DNA from 3 places in the Streptomyces sp. NPDC030222 genome. Region 3 is predicted to be linked to each of the others. Evidence: riboswitches for the same ligand, from Rfam matches in the RefSeq annotation. Region 3 holds a riboswitch; each other region holds the start of a gene.

Region 1 (7,461 bases), on a different contig from region 3:
CCGTGCGGTGCACAGCGTCGCGGCCATCGTGAGGTAGCCGCCCGTCAACGCCTTGCCGAGGCACATCACATCGGGGGACACGCCCGCGTGCTCCGCCGCGAACAGCGCACCCGTACGGCCGAACCCGGTGGCGATCTCGTCGAACACGAGGAGCACGTCGTGCTCGTCGCAGGCCTCGCGCAGGACCCGCAGATACGCGGGGGAGTGGAACCTCATCCCGCCCGCGCCCTGGACCACCGGCTCGACGATCACCGCCGCCAGCTCTTGGGCGTGCCGCGCGATCAGCTCCCGCAGATGGCGGGAGTACGCATCGTGCGGGGCGGCGTCGAAGCCGCCGGGCGGCGCGTCCGCGAAGACCTGCTCCGGGAGCACCCCCGACCACAGCTGGTGCATCCCGCCCTCGGGGTCGCACACCGCCATCGGCTGCCAGGTGTCCCCGTGGTACCCGCCGCGCCACGTCAGCATCCGCCGTTTGGCGGGCCGTCCGACGGACCGCCAGTACTGCAGGCACATCTTCACGGCGACCTCGACCGACACCGACCCGGAGTCGCAGAGGAAGACGTGCCGCAGCGGCTCGGGCGTGATCTCGACGAGTGTGGCGGCGAGCCGCACGGCGGGCTCATGGGTGAGCCCGCCGAACATCACATGACTCATCCGGTCCAGCTGGCTGCGGGCCGCCTCGTTCAGGGCGGGGTGGTTGTACCCGTGGATCGCCGACCACCAGGACGACATGCCGTCGACCAGCTCCCGCTGCCCGTGGGCCGGTTCGGCGAGCCGCAGCCGTACCCCGGACGCGGACGCCACGACCAGCGGCTGCTGCCGGCCGGGCATGGGGCCGTATGGGTGCCAGACGTGTTCCCGGTCCAGTGCGAGCAGCTCGCCGGGGGTGAGGGACGGCTCAGGCATTGGGCGGCAGGTCGGTACCGGCACCTCGGCGGCGGACGGAGACCAGTTCCGAACGGACGTCCCCGGCAGGCGCCTGGGCGCCCTGTGCCGCCTCCACGGGCCGGGCTTCGTCCTGTGCCGCCTCCACGGGCCGGGCTTCGTCCTGTGCGGCTTCCGGCGACGCCCCACACCCGGACTCCGCCGAGTGACCGTCACCGCAGGGCCCGCAACCGCCTCCGCCGTGCGAGCCGCAGCCCGCGCCGGCCGCCGCGAGGACGTCCGCCCGGTGCTCCGGGAGCGTCGTGGTGCCCGCGCCCTCGACCTCGAAACCGGCGTCCGCGATCATGTCCAGGTCGGCCTTGCCTGCCTGACCCTCGCTGGTGAGGTAGTCACCGAGGAAGATGGAGTTGGCCAGGTGCAGCGCCAGCGGCTGCATCGACCGCAGGTGCACCTCGCGGCCACCGGCGATCCGCACCTCGACGTCCGGGCACACGAACCGCACCATCGCCAGGATCCGCAGGCAGCGCTGCGGAGTCAGGTTCCACTCCTTGCCGAGCGGCGTGCCCTCGAACGGGATCAGGAAGTTCACCGGCACCGAGTCGGGGTCCAGTTCGCGCAGCGAGAAGACCACGTCGACCAGGTCCTCGTCCGACTCGCCCATACCGGCGATCAGACCCGAGCACGCGGACAGTCCGGCGGCCTGCGCCTGCTGGACGGTGTCCACCCGGTCGGCGTAGGTGTGCGTCGTCGTGATGTCCCCGTACGTCCCTTCGGACGTGTTGAGGTTGTGGTTGTACGCGTCGGCGCCCGCCTCCCGCAGCCGGTCCGCCTGGCCCTCCGAGAGGAGCCCGAGGCAGGCGCACACCTCGACGCCCTCGTTCTGCTCCTTGATGGCCTCGATCGTCTTCGACACGCGGTCCACGTCGCGGTCCGTCGGCCCACGGCCGCTGGCCACCAGGCACACCCGCTTGGCGCCGCCGGCCACACCCGCGGCGGCGGCCGCGGACGCCTCGTCCGGCTTCAGCCAGGTGTACTTGAGGATCTCCGCCTTGGACCCCAGCCGCTGGGAGCAGTACGAACAGTCCTCCGGGCACAGGCCGGACTTGAGGTTGACGAGATAGTTGAGCTTGACCCGTCGCCCGAACCAGTGGCGCCGCACCTTGCCGGCCGCGGCCACCACATCGAGTACGTCGTCGTCGGAAGTCGCCAGGACGGCGAGTGCCTCTTCACGGGTCGGCAGCTCGCGCCCCAACCCCTTCTCCACCAGCGTGTTCAGCAGGTCCATGGCGCGATCCTCGCCTACCGCACCGCCCTCGGCCAAGGAGTGATCGCACAACATGGGGCTATTGGGGTGTGTGTATCGCCACACCGTGTTCGCGAGCGGTCACCGTTAGGGTCTGTGCGCAGCCTACAAAAGGGACCCGAACATGCCGCGTACCCCGTTCGACTGGATCGACGACCAGGCACGGCGGCGCGAACGCGCCGGTCTCGTTCGTACGCTCCGGCCGCGCCCCGCGGAGTCCCCGCTGCTCGACCTCGCAAGCAACGACTACCTGGGTCTGACGCGGCGGCCCGAGGTCACCCGGTCGGCGGCCGACGCCGCGCTGCGCTGGGGAGGCGGCTCGACCGGGTCGCGGCTGGTCACCGGAACGACCGAACTCCATGCCGAACTCGAACGGGAGCTCGCCGCGTTCTGCGGCTTCGAGGCGGCGCTCGTCCTCTCGTCCGGCTACGCCGCGAACCTGGCTGCGCTGACCGCGCTCGGCGACCAGGGGTCCCTGATCGTCTCCGACACCGGCAACCACGCATCGATCGTCGACGGCTGCCGGCTGGCGCGGGCCGAGACCGCGGTCGTTCCGCACGCCGATCCGGAGGCGGTGCGCAAGACGCTGGACGCCCACGACGGCCGGGCCCTCGTGGTCACCGACTCGGTGTTCTCCGTGGACGGCGACCGGGCCCCGCTGGAGTCGCTCGCCGAGGCGTGTACGGCCCACGGCGCCGCCCTGGTCGTGGACGACGCGCACGGGCTCGGGGTGCTGGGCGAGGGAGGCCGGGGCGCCCTGAACGGCGCGGGCCTGGCCGGATGCCACGGTGTCGTCGCCACCCTCACTCTGTCCAAGTCCCTGGGCAGCCAGGGCGGGGCGGTGCTCGGACCGGCCCGCGTCATCGAGCACCTCGTCAACACGGCCCGCACGTTCATCTTCGACACCGGCCTCGCTCCCGCTGCCGCCGGGGCTGCACTCGGAGCCCTCCGTCTGCTGCAACACGAACCCGGACTTGCCGCGCGGGCCCGTGCGGTGGCCACCGGACTGTACGAGCGGCTGACCGCGGAGGGACTCGTCGCGGCGTGCCCCGACGCCGCCGTGGTATCGGTCCGGGCACCTTCGCCGGAGGCCGCGGTGCGCTGGGCCGCGGACTGCCGGGAGGGGGGCCTCGCGGTCGGATGCTTCCGGCCGCCGTCGGTGCCGGACGGCATCTCCCGTCTCCGGCTCACCGCTCGAGCCGATCTCACGGAGCAGCAGATCGACACCGCGGTCGACACGATCCTGCGGACGGCCCCCGCGGTCTGACCGGCGGTCGCCACCGGACGGATAGGGCGCCACACCCCACATACGGTCTCTCGTCGCATAGTTCACTGCATCGAGCGACAGATGTGCACCTATCTTGGTGGATCCGCCCGCGGGCCACACCTCGAATGGCACTCTGGCGCGAAGCGCAATCCGAGGCCGCGAGCGATCCGGGCGGCCCGGTGGGAAAGGGACAGCGTCGCCATGGCAGACCACCAGGAAGCATCCGTCACCCTGCCGAGCGACCCGGCCTCGGTCCCCACCGCCCGAAGATTCGTGAGCGAACTCCTCACCCGGTGGGGCCTGCCCGACGACGCCGAGACCGCCGACTCCGTCCGGGTGATCGTCTCCGAACTCGCCACCAACGCGGTCCAGCACACCTTCGGACAGTCCCCGACCTTCACCGTCGACGTACGGCTGGAACGCGACGAACTCCTCTGCATCGGGGTGACCGACAGCCACCCCCGACTGCCCCGACGGCTTCCCGCGGCGGTCCAGCAGGACAACGGCCGGGGAATGGTCATCATCCGCTGGCTGACGGCGGAGTCCGGCGGCCGGCTGTGGGTCACTCCCACGGCGGACGGCGGGAAGACCGTCCGCATCTCCCTGCCCTGGCCGCTCGTCGTCCGGCCCTGAACGGGTCTGGTCCGCTCGGCCCGGCCCCGATCTGGTCCTCTCGGACCGGGCTCCGGCCGTCGTCGCGCTCGCCGTCGCATGGTTCACGGTGGTGGCGCTGCCAGCCACCCCGCTCGGTGACCGGCTGGGCAGGGCCACGCGCGGCATGGGCGGTGGAACGTGTCGGCGGGGCGGCGCTCACCGCTCTGGGGCCGACCCTGGTGGCCGGTCCCGCGATGCTGTGATGAGCCCCCGCCCGATCAGCCTCGGCAGCACGCCCCACAGCGCTACGAACAGCAGGACGGTGCACAGCCCGCATACGATCCCCCAGGTCCGGCCGAGCGTGACGTCCACGACGAGCAGGACCGAACCCGCGAGGGCGAGTGCGAGGACCGCCATCCCGAAACGTGCGAGTTGCGACGAGACCACCACGATCTGTGGTTTGGCGCCCTGCTGGAACAGCATGCGGTGCACCGCGGCGGGCGCCGTGAGCAGCGCCGTGGCCACGACTGCCAGCAGCAGGGTGACCACATAGGTGGTGACCTGGTAGCTGTCGAGGGAGGGGAAGCGCTGGGTGAACGCGAGCGTCAGCAGGAAGGCGAAGAGGATCTGCACACCCATCTGCGTGACGCGCAGTTCCTGCAGCAGCTCGTTGAAGTTGCGGTCGGCGCGTTCGAGGCGGGTTTCGTGCCGGCTTCCGCGGGGTTCGTCGTCAGCCATACGGTGACGGGTACCCCGCAGTGATGCAGAGATGGGTGCCTGGCGCCGATGATTCCACCGGATGCGGCGCGAGGGGTCCGCGGCGCGTCCCGGGCCATGTTTCGTGGTGCGGACCGGGCCGTGTTCACGTGGTGCGGGCGGGGCCACGTGCCCCGTGGTGCGGGCCGGGCCGAGTCCCGCCGCGCCGCGGACCGGACCTCGGACGTCGAGGACCGGACCTCAGACCAGGCCGCGCTCCGCCGCGCTGCGCTCGACGCAGAACTCGTTGCCCTCGGGATCGGCCATGACGACCCAGCCCAGGCCGTCGTCGGTGCGCCGGTCGTCGACGATCCGCGCGCCGAGCGCGCCGAGCCGGGTCACTTCCGCGTCCCGGGTGCCGGTGGGCGGCTGGATGTCGAGGTGGACGCGGTTCTTGACCGTCTTGTCGTCGGGCACGCGGATGAACAGCAGTCCGGGCGCCTCCGGCCGGTCCGATTCGAGCAGGACCTCGTCGTCCTCGGGCTCCGAGTCCACCAGCGGATAGCCGGTGAGGGCCGCCCAGAACTCGGCGACCCGGTACGGATCGCGTGCGTCGAACGTGATGTGGCGTACGGGGTTGAGGCCTGACACGGGACTCCTCGGGGAACGCGGTCGTCGGTGACGGATCGTCACGGCCGCTGGGCGAACAGGGCGGACGTTCCGCAACGGACCGCGGGGACGGCTCGGGCAACCGCCAACGTACCGTCCCCGCCTGCGCGTCGGGCTAGCGTACGCGTCCGTAGAGGACCTTGGAGGACCAGATCTTCTCCAGCTTCACATGGGAGCCGGTCTTGGGAGAGTGCCAGATCCTGCCGTTACCGGCGTATATCCCCACGTGGTAGACGTGCCCGCCGGAGTGGAAGAAGACGAGGTCACCGCGCTGTCGGCTGGACGCCGAGATATGCCGCGTCCTGTTGTACTGCGCCTGGGCGGTGCGCGGCAGGGACTTGCCCGCCTTCTTGTACGAGTAGAGCGTCAGGCCCGAGCAGTCGAACCGGTTCGGTCCCGCGGCGCCGTACTTGTAAGGGGAACCCTTCTTCGACGCGGCGACCTGGAGCGCCTTCGTCGCATGGGCCGTCACGGCGTGGGCCTCGGTCGCCCCTCCGGGTGCCACGATGGTGGCGCCCACGGCGGCGAGTGTCAGAGCGGAAGCGGCACCGGCTCGGGACAGCAGGAACGGAATGTTGATCTGCGCAGACATGCGCAACCCTTCGTCAGCCGCCTGTGAAGGATGACCTGTCGGGTTCGGGCAGGCGAAGATGCCCGGCCGCTGGCGCGGCTTCACCCCAAGGGACGGCGTACTTCCCGTCCCGTCGTGCTTGGGTCCTCCACTCCTGCCGATGCAATCGAGTCGACCTGAATCCGGGACGGCGGCAGGACTCGGCGTCCGCCCGGACCGCCCCGCCGCGGTGGCGGGGGCTTGTCGTCCCAGGGATCTTGACTCATCACTTGCCGGATTTCCGAGTCGAAACGGCGGTTTGTGAGGCTCCTCACGACTGATCCGTTCGAGTGGACAGGGGCGATTCGGGACATCTCGCAGAGGGTGTGACCATGGCTGTACCAGCACTGGAGCCAAGTGTTCCGCTTCCCGATCGCCCAGGCCGCGCAAGTCGACTGGCACAGAATCAGAAGCTATGCAATCACTCGTTCGGAGGAATCAGGCTGGTGCATCTGAGCGAACCCCGAGTCCACGGCGCGATTCAACTCGCCGAAGAGGGCGGCACGGTGAGCCGTGCCGCTCTCCGCTCCCCGTCCAACACCCGCAGGGCTTGTGCCAATGTGACGGTATACAGATGTGACTCGCCGCGCTCATGCATCAGGGCGAGCGCGTCCCGCAGCGCCGCCGAACGGCCGACGAGCGCCTGCGCCGCCCGGAGCGCATGGTAGGTGTCCGTCCCGCGGGCGGGGTTGATCCGGCCCAGCAGGTCCACCACTTCGAGATACCGGTCGATGACATCGCCCTCGGCGCGGGTCAGGGCGGGCAGGCGAGGGAGCTCGGGCACCACCTGCCTCACCGTCCGCCGAGCGGGCCCGACGCGGGCTTCCGGCTCGTCATGACCGCGTCGATCAATCCGTAGGCGCGGGCGGCCTCAGCCTCGAACACCGTTGTGCGGTCGAGGACTTCGGTGACCAGGTCCGGGCTGCGCCCCGTGTGGCGCCCCAGCAGTCGGGCGACGGTCGCCCGCCCGCGCAGCAACTCCGCGGCATGGACCTCCAGATCGGACGGGGTGCCGTGCAACGGCTCCTCGAGAGAGGGCTGCTGGAGCACCACCCGGGTACTGGGCAGCGCGAAGCGCTTGCCGGGCGTGCCGGCTGCGAGCAGCACTGCCGCCACCGAGCCGCACTGGCCCAGGCAGACCGTCTCCACGTCGCAGGTGACGAACTGCATCGTGTCGTGGATCGCCGTCATCGCCGTGACCGAACCGCCCGGCGCGTTGATGTAGAGCGAGATGTCCCGGTCCGCTGCGGCGTGCTCCAGATGCATGAACTGGGCCATCACGTCGTTGGCGACGGCGTCGTCGATGACGGTGCCGATCACGACGATCCTCTCCTGGAGCAGCTTCGAATACGGGTCGAGGGTGCGGACTCCGTTCGCGGTGCGCTCCGTGAACTCCGGCAGGACGTAGCGGGCGGCGGGACGGTTCATTGGCCAGCC
Region 2 (7,461 bases), on a different contig from region 3:
AAGAAATTTGCCCTGGAGGCATGAGTCTGGCTCAATGAGGCCATGACCAACCACCCCGGACCGGGGGCCGGCGAGGCCGCCGAGAGCCTGCCCGAGGTCGCGCCCCGGCTGCGTGAGCTCCGCCGCCGCGGCGGCCTCACCCTGGAGGCCGCCGCCCGGCGCGCCGGACTCTCCCCGGCCCATCTCTCCCGGCTGGAGACCGGGCATCGGCAGCCCTCGCTGCCGATGCTGCTCGCCCTGGCGCGCGTCTACGGTACGACGGTGTCGGACGTACTCGGCGAGGCCCCCGTCGAGCCCCACGCGGTGCTGCGGGCCACCGGCAGCGTGGCCCAGGAGGCCGACGGCTGGAGCTACCGGCAGGCCGGCGGTCCGGGGAGGGCCATGCAGGCCCTGCACGTCCGTGTGCCGCACGGGGCGCAGGGCGACCTCGTGCGGATCCACCCCGGCGAGGAGTGGCTGTACGTGCTCTCCGGCCGGCTGCGGCTGGTGCTGGGGGAGCGGGTGCACGAGCTGGGCACCGGCGACTCCGCGCACTTCGACTCGCTCACCCCGCACCGCATCGCGGCCGTCACCCCCGAGGGTGCCGAGCTGCTGTTCGTCCACACCCTGCTGCAGACCGCCGCCTCGGGACTCTGTCTCGGCGACGGCGGCTCACAGCACAGAACCCGGGAGATCTGACATGCCGGAAGACAAGTCCGCAGCCCGCCGCTACGTCGAGGAGCGCATCCCGCGCGGTCTGGCGATCCGCCTCTTCGTGTACATCGTGGCGGGCCATCTCTTCGCGGCCTTCGTCTATCTGCTCTTCACCCTGGGCGCGCAGCGCTGACCCGGGAGGCCGGACCCGCCGGCCGTCGTCAGCCGCCGTCGACCAGCCGCTCGCGGAGCCGCTCACGTGTCTCCGGGGCCAGGCCCAGGCCGTCGGTGAGGTAGCGCCCGGTCGAGCCCCAGGTCTCCTCGATGGCGGTGAACGCCGAGGCCAGATACTCGCTGCGGGCGTCGAACAGGGGGCTGAGCAGTTCCATCACCTCGTCCGGGATGGTGGCCGTGTGGTCCCCGCCGCGGTGCACCTTGTAACGGCGGTGCGGGTCGTTGGACTTGAGGTAGTCGGCTTCGATGGCGTCCCGCTCGACGCCGACGGCGAGCAGCGTCACCGCGATCGACAGGCCCGCGCGGTCCTTGCCGGCCGCGCAGTGCATCAGGGCGGGGACGCTGTCCTCCGCCAACGCGTGAAGGACGCGGCTGTGTTCGGCAGTGCGCTGCGTGATGATCTCGCGGTAGGAGTCGGACATGCGCTTCGCCGCCTTGCCGTCGGCGAGGATGTCACGCAGTTCGTCGATGCTCCCGTCGCGGACCATCTTCCAGAACTCGGCGCCGTCGGCCGGGTCGGACAGCGGGATGTTGACGTTCCGCACGCCCGGCAGGGCGACGTCGGGTCCCTCCAGCTTCTGGTCGGCGGAGTTGCGGAAGTCGAAGATCGTGTGCAGCCCCAGTGCGGCGAGAAACGAGGCGTCGGTGTCGGTGGCGTGCGCCAGGTGCCCACTGCGGTAGAGCCGTCCGTAGCGGATCCTCCTGCCGTCCACGGTCGGCAGTCCGCCCACGTCACGGAAGTTCCGCACTCCGGCGAGCTCGGGCTCGCGCTCGGCCGACGACACCTGCGGAATCTGCTGCGTCACGGGGGCTCCTGAAGTGTCCCTGCCGGCGGCGCCTGATCGCCGTGGCTTTGTCAGACGATACGACACAGGTTCCTCGGGCAACCTTCTCGAGGTGCGCAAAGCCCCTTCGCGCCCCCGACGGCGCCCCGGGCGGCGTTCCGGGTCGTCTTCCGGATGGCCTTCCCGACGACCTTCCGGATGGAAAAGCCGAATCAGGGTGAACTGTCCGATTTGAGGGTTTTTAGAGTGAACTCTCCATAAGGCTCCATATCTGTAATGGGGAGGGAATTCCCGGTATCGGCCCGGGTGAGCAGGATCTCATCTGTGACGGTATGTGTCCGTCCTGGGGGCCCAAGTCCCAAGGGTCGCATTGGTTTCAATGATCGGAAATAAACGGAGTGTCACCGGAATTCCGGCATGATTTCCGCTCTGCTATGCCGTACCGAAAATGCACTCCTTGTCCGTGCCGCCCCATTCGTTTAGCGTCGCCGTCGAATCCGGGCGGACCGCCGAATCCTGCCGCCGCCCGGAATACCGCACCCACCACCTTTGCGGCAGGAGCGGGGGAACCAGGTAAGCCGCCGTGCCGGTGTCCGCACCGGGACGGCTCGGGGTGAAGTCGCGCCTCGGCGCGGCCGGGCATCTCCAGCCCGAACCCGACAGCTCACCTCGCAGGCGCAGGAGAGGAATGCGCCATGCCCAAGGGCAAGCACCGTCGTCCCAAGTCCACGCCGATCACCCGCGGCTTCGTCGCGGCCGGCACCGGTGGCGCCGCACTCGCCATCCCGCTCATCGGCACCGTCGGAGCCCAGGCCGCCGCCCCCGCGGCCGCCCCCGCCGTGGCACCCCGGCACATCGCCGCAGTCTCCGCCCCGGCGACCGTCAAGGCCGCCGCTCCGCAGGCCGCACCGAAGACCTACCGCGTGGTCCCCGGCGACTGCCTGTCGAAGATCGCCGAGCAGCACGAGGTGCGCGGCGGCTGGATGCGGCTCTACAACGACAACCGGCGTGTCATCGGCGGCGACCCCGCTCTCATCCAGCCGGGCACCAAGCTCACCCTCGGCGCCAAGAACCAGGCCGGCCGCAACCGGGCCGCCACTACGCCGACCCGCACCGCGTGGGCCCCCGCCAAGTCCGCTCCCGCCCAGGTCGCCGCTCCCGCGAAGGCCGCCCCTGCCGAGTCCAAGCCCGCCGCGCCCGCCGGTGCGGCAGGCGACACGGCCGCCGCCCCGAGCGCCGCCGGCTTCGTGGCCCCGGTCGCCGCGCAGGTCACCACCCCGTACCGCATGGCGGGCGCCATGTGGTCCAGCGGCTACCACACCGGCGTGGACTTCGCCGCCCCCACCGGCACCAGCGTCAAGGCCGTCGGCGCCGGCACCGTCGTCTCGGCGGGCTGGGCCGGCGCGTACGGCAACCAGGTCGTCATCAAGCACGCCGACGGCCGCTACTCGCAGTACGCCCACCTGTCCTCCCTCTCCGTCTCGGCGGGGCAGACCGTGCGCCCGGGCCAGCAGATCGGCCTGTCCGGCAGCACCGGCAACTCCTCCGGTCCGCACCTGCACTTCGAGATCCGGACCACTCCGGACTACGGCTCGGACCTGGATCCGCTGGCCTACCTCCGCCAGCACGGCGTCACCATCTGACGCAGGAACGCGGACCGTTCGGCCTGCCGGGTACCTCGCGGTATTCCCGGCAGGCCGAAACCGTTCGGGTGGTCTATCTCACCCGTCGTCAACCCCTCCTTACGGTGGCGTAGGTCACTTCCAGGGGTGAATGATGTGTCGATGTGGCAGACGATTCGAGATCAACACACCAGGACAGAACCGTCATCGGGTCGTACGCGGCTGTCGGTGACAGCTTCACCGAAGGAGTCGGCGACCCCGGCCCCGACGGTCGGTTCGTCGGATGGGCCGACCGGTTCGCCGTGCTCCTCGCCGACCGGCTGCCCGAGAACAACGACACCTTCCGGTACGCCAACCTCGCCGTGCGCGGCAGGCTGCTCGACCAGATCGTCGCCGAGCAGGTGCCCCGGGCCAGGGAACTCGCCCCGGACCTGGTGAGCTTCTGCGCCGGCGGCAACGACATCATCCGGCCCGGCAGCGACCCCGACGACGTCGCCGAGCGCTTCGAGCGGGCCGTCGCCGACCTCACGTCCGCCGTGGGCACCGTCATGGTCACCACCGGCTTCGACACCCGCGGAGTGCCGGTCCTCCGCCATCTGCGCGGCAAGATCGCGACCTACACGGCGCACGTCCGGGCCATCGCCGACCGGTACGACTGCCCGGTGCTCGACCTGTGGTCCCTGAAGTCCGTCCAGGACAGGAGGGCCTGGGACGACGACAGGCTGCACCTCTCGCCAGAGGGGCACACCCGCGTCGCCCTCCGGGCCGCCCAGGTCCTCGGGCTCGACGTTCCCGCCGACCCCGACCAGCCCTGGCCCCCGGAGCCGCCGCGGGGAACGCTCGAGGTGCGGCGCGACGACATCCAGTGGGCCCGGGAACACCTGGTGCCCTGGATCGGCCGCCGGCTGCGCGGCGAGTCCTCCGGGGACCGCGTCGAGCCGAAACGCCCGGACCTCCTGCCTCTCTGATCCGACCGTCCCGCCGCGCGCGCCCGAGGATCCCGCCGGACGCCGGCCCGGTGCCCCGCAGGCGATCAGGCCGGTCGGTCCTCTCCTGCCGGACCCGCCCCGGGGAGGTGCACCGGTCAGGGCACGGCGGGGTGCCCGAGGCCGTCCGCCGGGGCCGCGGGAATCCGCTCCAGGACACCGCCGGCGAAGACGTCGTAGAGCGGCAGCGACTCCAGGTGCACATAGCCGATGTGGCAGTCGCAGACCGCGAGCGGGCAGGCCCGGGGACGCAGGGCGGAGCGGTAGGAGCCGTCGTAGAGGTTCCCCAGCCCGGTGCGGACGAAATGGCAGCGGCGTACCGTCCCGTCGCCGTCCACCGAGATCACGGACTCGCCCGTGCGGCACGGCAGGCCCGCGGAACGGTGCGGGTGCCGGCTGTACGGGAACAGCGGATCGAGTGCCGTCCACAGCGCGGCCTCCTCGTCGGTGTACACGTGGCCTTCGGCCGCGTTCACCCACAGGTACACATGGGACGGCAGGGCCGCGCGCAGCTGCCGAGCCTCGCCCAGATGGGCGGGCAGGCCCACCACACCGACGCTGAAGCGGACCCCGCGGCCGGCCAGCTCACGGCACTTGGCGAGGAAGCGGTCGCAGGGGGTCTGCCCCGGGTGGTAGGTGCACCAGAGCGCGAGCGTGCCGAGGTCGGCCTCCGCGGTCCAGTCGGTGCGGCAGCTCAGGTTGGTCTGGATGGCGACCCGGCGGACGTGCGGCAGGTGCGAGAGCTCGGTGAGCGCACGCCGGTACCAGGAGCGCACCAGGCCCTCGCCCCAGGGGGTGAAGAGCACCGACAGCCGGTCTTCGCTGCCGGCGGCCCAGTCCACGAAACGTTCCAGCGCCGTACGGTCCGCGCGCAGCTGCTCGCGGCTGTCGCGGCGTTTGGCGAACGGGCAGTACGGACAGTCGTAGTCGCAGGACGCCAGCGGACCGCGGTAGAGGATCGTGAGGTCCACGGAGGTCACCTGACCTCGTACGCGGACATCGCGGCCCGTACCGCGGGGGAGAAGAGCTCGGGGCCCAGCGCGTCCGAGTGGGCCAGGCCCTCCGGGGAGAGCCGTAGCCGGTCCGCCGCCGAGCCGTCGAGCCAGCCGCGTTCCGCGAAACGTTCCAGCTCGGCGGCGAAGTGCTCCTCCGGCAGCGCACCGAACCGTGCGAGGTACCCGGCCCGGTCCATGCCCTCGGCCTGCAGGAGGGACTGGAGCAGATGGCGCCGGCGGGCCTCGTCCCCGTCGACGTACCGCCCGTGCACGGCGCGCGAGAAGTCCTGTGTGGCCGTGTACTCGTCGATGATGGTCCGCACGGCGCCCGTCCCGACCGCGTAGTCGAAGGAGTAGTGGAGCGTGGAGGTGTACGAGCGGGCGCCGCATCCCAGGCCGATCATGCCGTCCGTCTGGCATGCGTAGTCGTCCGCGCCCTGGGGCGGCGCGTCGGTGCGGCGGAACATCCTCATCGACAGCTGCTCGTAGCCGTTCGCCAGGAGATGGTCGCGGCCCTGCCGGTACAGCCGCAGCCGCTGCTCGTCCCAGGCGGCGTCGGTGACGGCGGTGCGCCGGGCCAGACCGGTCAGCGGCCGGACGTACAGCGGATACAGGTACAGCTCCTCGGGGCGCCAGGTCAGCGCCGCGTCCAGGGAGGCGCGCCAGGACCGTTCGGTCTGGCCGTCGATGCCGTAGATCAGGTCGATGTTGAGGACGGGGAAACCTGCATCCCGGATCCGGCCGAGGGCGGTCTCGACGTCGGCCCGGCGCTGCGGCCGGACCGCCGCCGCGGCCTCCTCGTCGACGAACGTCTGCACTCCGAGGCTGAGCCGGGTGGTGCCCCGCGCGGCCAGCACGGCCAGCCGGTCGGCGGTGGCGGTCGAGGGCGACGCTTCGACGGACAGCGGCACGGCACGCAGATCGGCGCCCATGCGCTGCTCGGCGATGTCGCACAGCCGGGTCAGCTCGTCCGTCGTGAGGAACGTGGGCGTGCCGCCCCCGAAGGCGGCCGTGGCGAACCGGACCGGCCCCTCGTCGCCCAGCGCGTCACGGACGGCGACGGCCTGGCGGTCCAGTGCGTCGAGGTAGCGCGTGGCCAGTTCGCCTGGTGCGCCGATACGCGTGAAGAGGTTGCAGAACCCGCAGCGGACCTCGCAGAAGGGTATGTGGAGATACAGCGACAAGGAGTCCTTGGGCTCACCCCGCCACAGGTCGCGCAGCGCCGCCGACCGGTCGCCGAGCGGCCGGTAGGCGGTCTTGTGCGGATAGGCGTACACGTAGCTCCGGTACGGACGGGGCCGGTCCACGGGGTGCTCGCCGTTCCCGCCCTTCATGCCGCGTCCTCTGCCGGGTCCAGGAAGAACTGGGCGTACGGCACCGTCCACACGGACGGGTGGCCCAGGCGGTGCCCGGTGTGGCCGTCGTCGCCGTACGCGGTGCCGTGGTCGGAGCAGACGATCGTGAAACAGCGTCGACGGCCGCTCATCGCCGTGAACAGCCGGCCGATGTGCCGGTCGACGTACTCCAGCGCGGCCGCGTGCGTCTCCCAGGAGTCACCGGCCTCGCGAGTCGCGCCCGGCAGATGGAACCAGTTGGGCTGGTGCAGCGCCGAGACATTGACGAACAGGAACAGCCGCCGGTCCCGCGGCAGCCCCGCGACGACCTGCTCCGCCCTGGCCACCTGCGCTTCGAACGACGTCGGGGACGGCACCCCGAACTCCGGCTCCCAGTGGCTCTCCTGGAACATTCCGGGCAGCACCGAGCCCAGCGGGCCCTGCTTGTTGAAGAAGCCGACCCCGCCGATGCACACCGTGCGATAGCCCTCGCCTGCGAGCGCCGACACCAGGTCCGGTGTGTCGAACACCCAGGTGCGGCCCCCGGTCGTCTCACTGCCGGCGAAACGGGCCGCGAACAGCCGCGGATGGGGGCCCGGTGCCGCCGGAGTGGGCAGGAAGCCCGCGAACATCGCCTGGTGCGAGGCGTAGGTGAAGTTCCCGGGCGCGTGCCGCTCCTCCCAGACACCACCGGGCAGCAGCGCCGTGAGGTTCGGGATGCGGCCCTCGGCAGCCAGCCGGACGGCGACGTCGTGGCGCAGCGTGTCGAGGGTGACGAGCAGCAGATCGTCGCGTCCCACGACCTGGTTCATGTCAGGAATGGGCTCGGGCATGGTGGTTCCTTGTCGTACGAAGTACCGCGGCGACCTGTG
Region 3 (7,461 bases):
CCGACCACGAACTCGGTGGAGCCGCCGCCGATGTCCACCACCAGGAACGGCTTGTCCAGATCCGTGCGCCCGGACAGCTCCTTCGTGGCACCGGTGAAGGAGAACTCGGCCTCCTGGCCGCCGCTGATCACCTCGGGCTCGACGCCCAGGATGTCCATGACCCCGCGCACGAAGTCATCGCGGTTCTCGGCGTCGCGGGACGCCGAGGTGGCGACGAAGCGGACCCTCTCGGCACCCAGCTCCTTGATCACCGCGGCGTAGTCGCGGCAGGCGGCGAAGGTGCGCTCCAGGGCCTCGGGGGCGAGCCTGCCGGTACGGTCCACGCCCTGGCCGAGCCGCACGATCTCCATGCGCCGGTCCAGCTCCACAAGCTCACCGGTGGCGGGGTCGGCGTCCGCGACGAGGAGGCGGATCGAGTTCGTACCGCAGTCGACGGCGGCGACACGGGTCATGCCGACTCCTCCTTGTCCTCCACGGCCGGAGCGTTGTCCGACTGCCCGCACGGCGTGACGCACGGCCCCTTGGCCCACCACTCCGGCAGCATGGCGATCGCCTCGTCGCCCAGCGGGTTCACCCCGGGGCCCGCGGCCAGCGAGTGGCCCACCAGCACGTGCAGGCACTTCACACGGTCGGGCATGCCGCCCGCGCTGGGGAAGCCCTCCAGCACCTCGATCGCGTCGCGGCGCCGGATGTAGTCCTCGTGCGCGGCGCGGTAGGCGGCGGCCAGCTCGGGGTCGGTCGCGAGGCGCTCGGTCATCTCCTTCATGACGCCGTTCGCCTCCAGCGTGCCGATCGCCGAGGCGGCCCGCGGGCAGGTCAGGTAGTAGAGGGTGGGGAACGGCGTGCCGTCCTCCAGGCGGGGGGCCGTCTCGACCACGTCCGGCTGCCCGCAGGGGCAGCGGTGCGCGATGGCGCGCAGACCGCGCGGCGGGCGGCCCAGCTGCTCCTTGAACGCGGCGATGTCCGCGTCGGTGGGCGGGGTGTGCGGGGTCGGCGGGGGTGCGGCTTCCATGCGTGCCTTCGTCTAGTTCCTGCTGCCGGCCGTTCTCGTCACCGGCGGCTCTCGGTGCCGGCGGTCACGGGGTGCCGGCGGTTGTCGGTGGCGGCGGCTCCTGCCGCCGGCCGTCACGGCGTCACTGCCGCTCGGGACGGTCGGCGGAGTCGACGCCGTCCCAGAAATTGTCGTACCAGGGGCGGTCGGTCGCCGCCTCGTCGGGACGCCTCTGCCTGGCCGCGTCCGGGTCGACCACGGTGAAGGACGTCTCCCCCGGCCGTACGTAGTGCAGGTGCTCGCGGGCCAGCCGCTCGATGTAGGCGGAGTCCTGGAGCCGCGCCTTCTCGTCGCGCAGCTCCTCGACGCGCTGCCCGGCCCGGTCGGCCTCGCGCTGCTGCTCGGCGATCTCGCCCCGTTGCGACACGTACTGCCGCATCGGGTAGGCGAGCGCGACGATCAGGGTGCACACCACCAGGGCGAGCAGGGCGGCGCGGCCGGTGAGCCGGGAGCGGCGGGCCTGGCGACGGGTCTGCGAGCGGTAGACCCGGGCGGCGGTCTGCTCGCCGAGCAGCCGCAGCCTGGTCGCGGTGGAGAACCGGTCCCGGTCCTTCCCGGCCATGTCCGCCTCCCCTGTCGCCACACACGTACGTCCCCGCACACGGTACGGGACCGAGTGCGGGGACGTACGGATCTGCCTGTCGTCAGCCCTTGAACCGGGGGAACGCGGAGCGGCCCGCGTACACCGCGGCGTCGTCGAGGATCTCCTCGATGCGCAGCAGCTGGTTGTACTTGGCGACGCGGTCCGAACGGGCCGGGGCACCGGTCTTGATCTGGCCGCAGTTGGTGGCGACGGCCAGGTCGGCGATGGTGGTGTCCTCGGTCTCGCCGGAGCGGTGGGACATCATGCACTTGAAGCCGTTGCGCTGGGCGAGCTCGACGGCGTCGAGGGTCTCGGTCAGCGAGCCGATCTGGTTGACCTTGACCAGCAGGGCGTTGGCGGTGTCGTTCTCGATGCCGCGGGCGAGGCGTTCGGGGTTGGTGACGAACAGGTCGTCGCCGACGAGCTGGACCTTGTCACCGAGCCTGTCGGTGATGGTCTTCCAGCCGTCCCAGTCCTCCTCGTTCAGCGGGTCCTCGATGGAGACCAGCGGGTACGCGTCGACGAGCTCGGCGTAGTAGTCGGTCATCTCCGCGGCGGTACGGGTCTGGCCCTCGAACTCGTAGACGCCGTCCTTGTGGAACTCGGTGGCGGCGACGTCGAGCGCCAGCGCGATGTCCTGGCCCGGCTGGTAACCGGCCTTCTTGATGGCCTCCACGATCAGGTCGAGGGCGGCGCGGTTGGACTCCAGGTTCGGGGCGAAGCCGCCCTCGTCGCCGAGGCCGGTGGACAGGCCGCGCTCCTTGAGCACGCCCTTGAGCGCGTGGTAGGTCTCCGTGCCCCAGCGCAGGGCCTCGGAGAACGACTCGGCGCCGATCGGGGCGATCATGAACTCCTGGATGTCGACGTTGGAGTCCGCGTGGGCTCCGCCGTTGAGGATGTTCATCATCGGCACGGGCAGGACGTGCGCGTTGGGTCCGCCGAGGTAGCGGAAGAGCGGCAGGTCGGAGGCCTCGGACGCGGCGTGCGCGACGGCGAGGGAGACACCGAGGATGGCGTTGGCGCCGAGCGAGGACTTGTCCGGGGTGGCGTCCAGGTCGAACATCGCCTGGTCGATCAGACGCTGCTCGGTGGCGTCGTAGCCGACCAGCTCGGGGCCGATCTGCTCGATGACGGCGAGGACGGCCTTCTCGACACCCTTGCCGCCGTAGCGGTTCGTGTCACCGTCGCGGAGCTCGAGGGCCTCGAACGCACCGGTGGAGGCACCGGACGGCACGGCAGCACGGCCGGTGCTGCCGTCGTCGAGGCCGACCTCGACCTCGACGGTGGGGTTGCCTCGGGAGTCGAGGATTTCCCGGGCTACGACGACGTCGATGGACGGCACGAGCATCTCCTTCTGGGATGTGACGCTTGAAACGCATGGTCTCTTTGGCCTTGCGGCAAGAGACTAACCGGCCCGGGGGCGGAGCCCCGCCGGTGCCCGCCCCGTGGGACGAAAAGAATCACGAAAGCCTGCGATCCGGCCTTACGACACCGAAACGGGAAGAAGCCCCGACCCGGCGCGCACGGGGGGAAAAGCGCACCGGGCCGGGGCGGTCGGCGGATGCATCGCCTCAGAAGAGGTGATGCACGCTCAGGCGAGACGGAGCTTCTGTCCCGGGAGGATCAGGTCGGCGCTCTTGAGGACGTCCTTGTTCAGCTCGAAGAGCTTCTTCCAGCCGCCCTTGACCTTCTGCTGGGTCGCGATGCCGCCGAGGGTGTCACCGGCCTTGACGGTGTAGACGGCCTTCTTGACGGCCGGTCGGGCCTCGCTCCGGGAGGCCCGCTCCGCCGCGACGGCGGCCTTCGGCGCGGCGGGCTTCGACACGGCGGGCTTGGGGGCAGCGGTCACGGCGCCGGTGTAGGGGGCATTGGAGAGACCGACACCGCAGACGGGCCAGGCGCCCTTGCCCTGTCCGGCGAGGACCTTCTCGGCGATCAGGATCTGCTGCTGCTTGGTCGCCTTGTCGGCGGTCGGCGCGTAGGCGGTGCCGCCGTACGCCGCCCAGGTGGAGGCCGAGAACTGCAGGCCGCCGTAGTAGCCGTTGCCGGTGTTGATGGACCAGTTGCCGGTGGACTCGCACTGGGCGACCTTCTCCCACTCGGCGGCGGTCGCGGCGGACGCGGACCCGGACGCCATGAGCGGCACGGCGACGGCGGCGCCGGCGACACCGGCGTACGCGACGAGACGGGTGGCCTTGGACGGACGACGGTGCTTGCCCTTGCTGGAAAACAGCATGGTTCGACTCCTCACCGACGCCTGCGAGGTGAGCTGTCGGGTTCGGGCCGGATGAGTGCCCGGCCGCGCGCTGGGCGCGCGGCTCCACCCCTAGCCGGCCAAGGCCGTCCGACACGGCGTCACAGAGGACGCGTGTCAACGGCCAGGCCCGGCACTTACCTTGGGTCCCCCGCTCCTGCCTTCGGCGCTTGCGCGACGCATGGTCCCGGCGTCCGCCGGCAGGACTCGGCGTGCGGTCGTCGGGGCTCGCGGTGGCGAGCGGTTACGACCGTAAACACACATCTCGGCGCGGTACAAAGCCGATCAGGGTCAAAGAGACTCATGTCTCACTTACACAGAAACGGACAATCCGCCGCGAACTACTTGTGATTGATGAGCAAGTTGTCCGACTTGCCCGCCTCGGCCGACTCTGTGGCCTCGGTCTCGCCCTCCGTTGCAGACGTTCCGAGTGCAAGGCTCTGGCCAGGGCGAATGAGATTCGGGTTGGCGCCGATCGTCTCGCGGTTCGCCTCGTAGAGGGCCGCCCAGCCGCCGTCAAGCTGCTGCTCGTCGACGATGACCGACAGGTTGTCACCGGGCCTGACGGTGTAGGCATCGGCACCGACGGCCGCGTCACGCGCCGATCCGTCACCTCGTGAGGCATGACGGCCACTCTGGTGGATATTGTCCGTATTGCCAGCATCTGCCCCGGCTTCAGCAGCCGGGACTCCGCGATGCTTGCCGGTACCGGCCTGGACCTCGGGGGCCGTGGACTCCGTGGCACCCGGGGCCCCGGTTTCGACCTCCTCCGCGGCACCCTTCGCGGCTCCCTCGGCGCCGCGTGCGGGCGCACCGGTCGTACCGGCCTCCGGAGCGACGGCGACGGCCCCCTCGGCCGCGTCCGCTGCCGCACCCTCGACGGACTCGCCACCCTCGCCCTGTTCGCCGGACTTGTCCGACCCATTCGATCCATCCGACTCGTTCGCCTTGTCGGACTCCACCGGATTCGTGGGCTTCACCGGCTGCACGGGGGTTCCCGGGTCCACGTCCGCATGGGCGCCGCCCTCGGCCAGTCCGGCGCTCACCGCGCAGGACTGCCAGGCGTCGGGGCCGCTGCCGGCGAGGACCTTCTCCGCGACGGCGATCTGCTGGGCGCGGCTGGCGAGGTCCGGGCGCGACGCGTAGGCGGAGCCGCCGTAGGCGTCCCACTGCTCCTGCGTGAGCTGGAGACCGCCGTACTCGCCGTTGCCGAAGTCGGCACTCCACATCCGGCCGCTCTCGCAGTCGGCGACCCTGTTCCAGGTCTCCGCGTCGGCGGCGTTGGCGTTGGCCGCCGCGAGCAGCGGAAGGGCCAGTGCGGAGCCGGTCACCCCCGCGGCGACGACAAGGGCGGGAGCCTGACGGGGTCGGCGGTGTCTACCGTTCCCGGAGCGCATGCGGTGGGCCTTTCGCGTGACTACTGGGATGGACGGTGAACCTAGCCGCATTCGAACGTCAGTCACAAGTCGATGCAGCGCAGATCACGTGAAAGTCACGAATTTGATGGTGCGTCAGTTTCGATGAGGGGTGAACTCTACGGGCAATGTGCGCAATCCCCGCATGATGAGTCCCCCACGCCATCGCAAATCGGCTGGATCGACCGCAAGCCGCAGATCGGGCAAGCGGGTCAGGAGCGTCGCAAGTGCCGTCTGGCCCTCCAGTCTTGCCAGCGGCGCTCCGAGGCAGTAGTGGATGCCGTGCCCGTAGCCGAGGTGCTGGTTGTCGCGCCGGGCCAGGTCCAGCGTGTCCGGGTCGTCGAAGCGCTCCGGATCACGGTCGGCGGCGGCGAGAACGACCAGCACGGGATCGCCGGCCTCGATGCGCTCCCCCCCGAGGGAAAGCGCTTGCGTGGCGAACCGCCACGTCGCGAGCTCCACCGGCCCGTCGTAGCGCAGCAGTTCCTCGACGCCCGTTGCCAGCAGGCCGGTCTCCCCGGCGGCCAGCGACGTCTGCAACCGCTCCCGCTGGACGGGGTTCCGCAGCAGTGCGTAGGTGCCGTTGCCGATGAGGTTGACGGTCGTCTCGAAGCCGGCGAAGAGCAGGATGAACGCCATCGCGGCGGCTTCGTTCTCGGTCAGGTGCTCGCCGTGGTCACTGGCCCGGATCAGACCGGAGATCAGGTCCTCGCCCGGGTCCTCCCGCTTGCGGTGGATGAGCTCGGCCAGATAGCCCCGCATCCTCTTCACCGAACGGGCGACCCCGCCGCGCGGACCTCCCCCGTGCCGGATCATCATTCCCGCCCAGTCACGGAAGTCGTCCTGGTCTTCCGAGGGGACCCCGAGCATGTCGCAAATGGCGTAAATGGGGAGCGGGAAGGCGAATTCGTGGATGAGGTCGGCCTCCCCTTTTGTTGCAAAGCCGTCGATGAGACGGTCCGTCAGCTCCTGCACGCGCGGCGCGAACTCCGCGACGCGGCGCGGGGTGAACGCCTTGGACACCAGCCGCCGCAGCCGGGTGTGGTCCGGCGGGTCGATGTTGAGCAGATGCGTCATCAGCTCGGCCTTGCGCTCGCCGGGAATGCCCGTCTTCCCCTTGGCGTGGGCGGGTTCGTCATGGTGCGCGGGATTCTTCGACAGCCGCTGGTCGGCCAGCGCCTGCTTGGCGTCCGCGTACCGCGTCACCAGCCAGGCCTCGACCCCGCTGGGCAGCCTGGTGCGGTGCACCGGCGCGTGCTCCCGCAGCCAGGCGTACGCGGGATAGGGGTCGGAGGCGAACTCCCAGGTGAAGAGCTGGGGAGGCGTTCCTGCGGAGTCGTGGGCGGGGCTGTCGGCGTTCACCCCTCGACGTTAGCCCCGACGGTCAGTCACCGGTCGGGCAGTCCCTCGGCCACGCGGATGGCGTCACGGTAGGCACGGCCCGCGGCGCGCAGCGCGGCCTCCGGGTCGACGCCCTCGGACTGGGCGCGGACGGCCAGGGCGAGGAGTTCGTAGCCGATGCCGTCACCGGCTGGCAGCGGGACGTCCAGCCCCGCCGTACGGACCCGGGAGGCGAGCTTCGCGACGAGGGCCAGACCCGGCTGGCCCAGCGGTACGCCGTCGGTGACCGACTCGCGCTGCTTCTCCGCGGCCTTGGTGCGCAGCCAGTGCTCCTTGACGTCCTCCGCGGTCTCGGCGGTCTCCTCGCCGAAGACGTGCGGGTGGCGGTGGATCAGCTTCTCCACGATCGTCCCGGCCACGTCGTCGACGGAGAACGGCTCCTCCGGGTCCTCCTCGGCGATCCGGGCGTGGAAGACGACCTGGAGCAGGACGTCGCCCAGTTCCTCGCGCAGTTCGTCCCGGTCGCCGTCCTCGATCGCCTCGACGAGTTCGTACGCCTCCTCGATGCCGTACTTGGCGAGGCCCTTGTGGGTCTGCTGCGAGGACCAGGGGCACTCGACGCGGATGCGGTCCATGACCTGGACGAGGTCGAGCAGCCGGGAGCCCGGCAGATCGTACGAGCCGGGCAGCAGCTCCAGCTCCGGCATGGCCACCCGGCCCGAGCCGGCGAGCCGGGCGAGCCCGTCGGTCAGTGCCCTGTCCCCCTCGCCGGACGGCAGGACGACGACGGTCCGCCCGCCCGCGCAGGCCTCCAGCA

The links. A riboswitch is a leader RNA that binds a small molecule or an ion and turns the genes downstream of it on or off. The one in region 3 is predicted to bind cyclic di-AMP.
Region 1: linked by a shared signal. The riboswitch ahead of ACZ4Z5_RS13335 (C40 family peptidase) and the one ahead of ACZ4Z5_RS15835 (transglycosylase family protein) in region 3 are both predicted to bind cyclic di-AMP.
Region 2: linked by a shared signal. The riboswitch ahead of ACZ4Z5_RS05450 (M23 family metallopeptidase) and the one ahead of ACZ4Z5_RS15835 (transglycosylase family protein) in region 3 are both predicted to bind cyclic di-AMP.

The regions. Positions count from the first base shown of each region.
Region 1 covers NZ_JBVICA010000007.1:174,417-181,877, forward strand. Annotated here, with positions in the region: gene ACZ4Z5_RS13305 (adenosylmethionine--8-amino-7-oxononanoate transaminase) at 1-906, opposite strand, end outside; gene bioB (biotin synthase BioB) at 899-2,170, opposite strand; gene ACZ4Z5_RS13315 (8-amino-7-oxononanoate synthase) at 2,313-3,455, shown strand; gene ACZ4Z5_RS13320 (ATP-binding protein) at 3,657-4,088, shown strand; gene ACZ4Z5_RS13325 (DUF6328 family protein) at 4,266-4,787, opposite strand; gene ACZ4Z5_RS13330 (VOC family protein) at 5,007-5,396, opposite strand; gene ACZ4Z5_RS13335 (C40 family peptidase) at 5,530-6,006, opposite strand; cyclic di-AMP (ydaO/yuaA leader) riboswitch at 6,010-6,172, opposite strand; gene ACZ4Z5_RS13340 (hypothetical protein) at 6,506-6,811, opposite strand; gene ACZ4Z5_RS13345 (ATP-dependent Clp protease proteolytic subunit) at 6,817-7,452, opposite strand.
Region 2 covers NZ_JBVICA010000003.1:141,114-148,574, forward strand. Annotated here, with positions in the region: gene ACZ4Z5_RS05435 (helix-turn-helix domain-containing protein) at 43-678, shown strand; gene ACZ4Z5_RS05440 (DUF6126 family protein) at 680-826, shown strand; gene ACZ4Z5_RS05445 (tyrosine-protein phosphatase) at 855-1,673, opposite strand; cyclic di-AMP (ydaO/yuaA leader) riboswitch at 2,184-2,343, shown strand; gene ACZ4Z5_RS05450 (M23 family metallopeptidase) at 2,348-3,295, shown strand; gene ACZ4Z5_RS05455 (SGNH/GDSL hydrolase family protein) at 3,439-4,242, shown strand; gene ACZ4Z5_RS05460 (STM4011 family radical SAM protein) at 4,359-5,231, opposite strand; gene ACZ4Z5_RS05465 (STM4012 family radical SAM protein) at 5,237-6,589, opposite strand; gene ACZ4Z5_RS05470 (STM4013/SEN3800 family hydrolase) at 6,586-7,401, opposite strand; gene ACZ4Z5_RS05475 (STM4014 family protein) at 7,403-7,461, opposite strand, start outside.
Region 3 covers NZ_JBVICA010000009.1:148,002-155,462, reverse strand. Annotated here, with positions in the region: gene ACZ4Z5_RS15855 (Ppx/GppA phosphatase family protein) at 1-452, opposite strand, end outside; gene ACZ4Z5_RS15850 (DUF501 domain-containing protein) at 449-1,012, opposite strand; gene ACZ4Z5_RS15845 (FtsB family cell division protein) at 1,134-1,613, opposite strand; gene eno (phosphopyruvate hydratase) at 1,696-2,982, opposite strand; gene ACZ4Z5_RS15835 (transglycosylase family protein) at 3,226-3,870, opposite strand; cyclic di-AMP (ydaO/yuaA leader) riboswitch at 3,874-4,067, opposite strand; gene ACZ4Z5_RS15830 (transglycosylase family protein) at 4,230-5,219, opposite strand; gene ACZ4Z5_RS15825 (cytochrome P450 family protein) at 5,400-6,665, opposite strand; gene ACZ4Z5_RS15820 (nucleoside triphosphate pyrophosphohydrolase) at 6,692-7,461, opposite strand, start outside.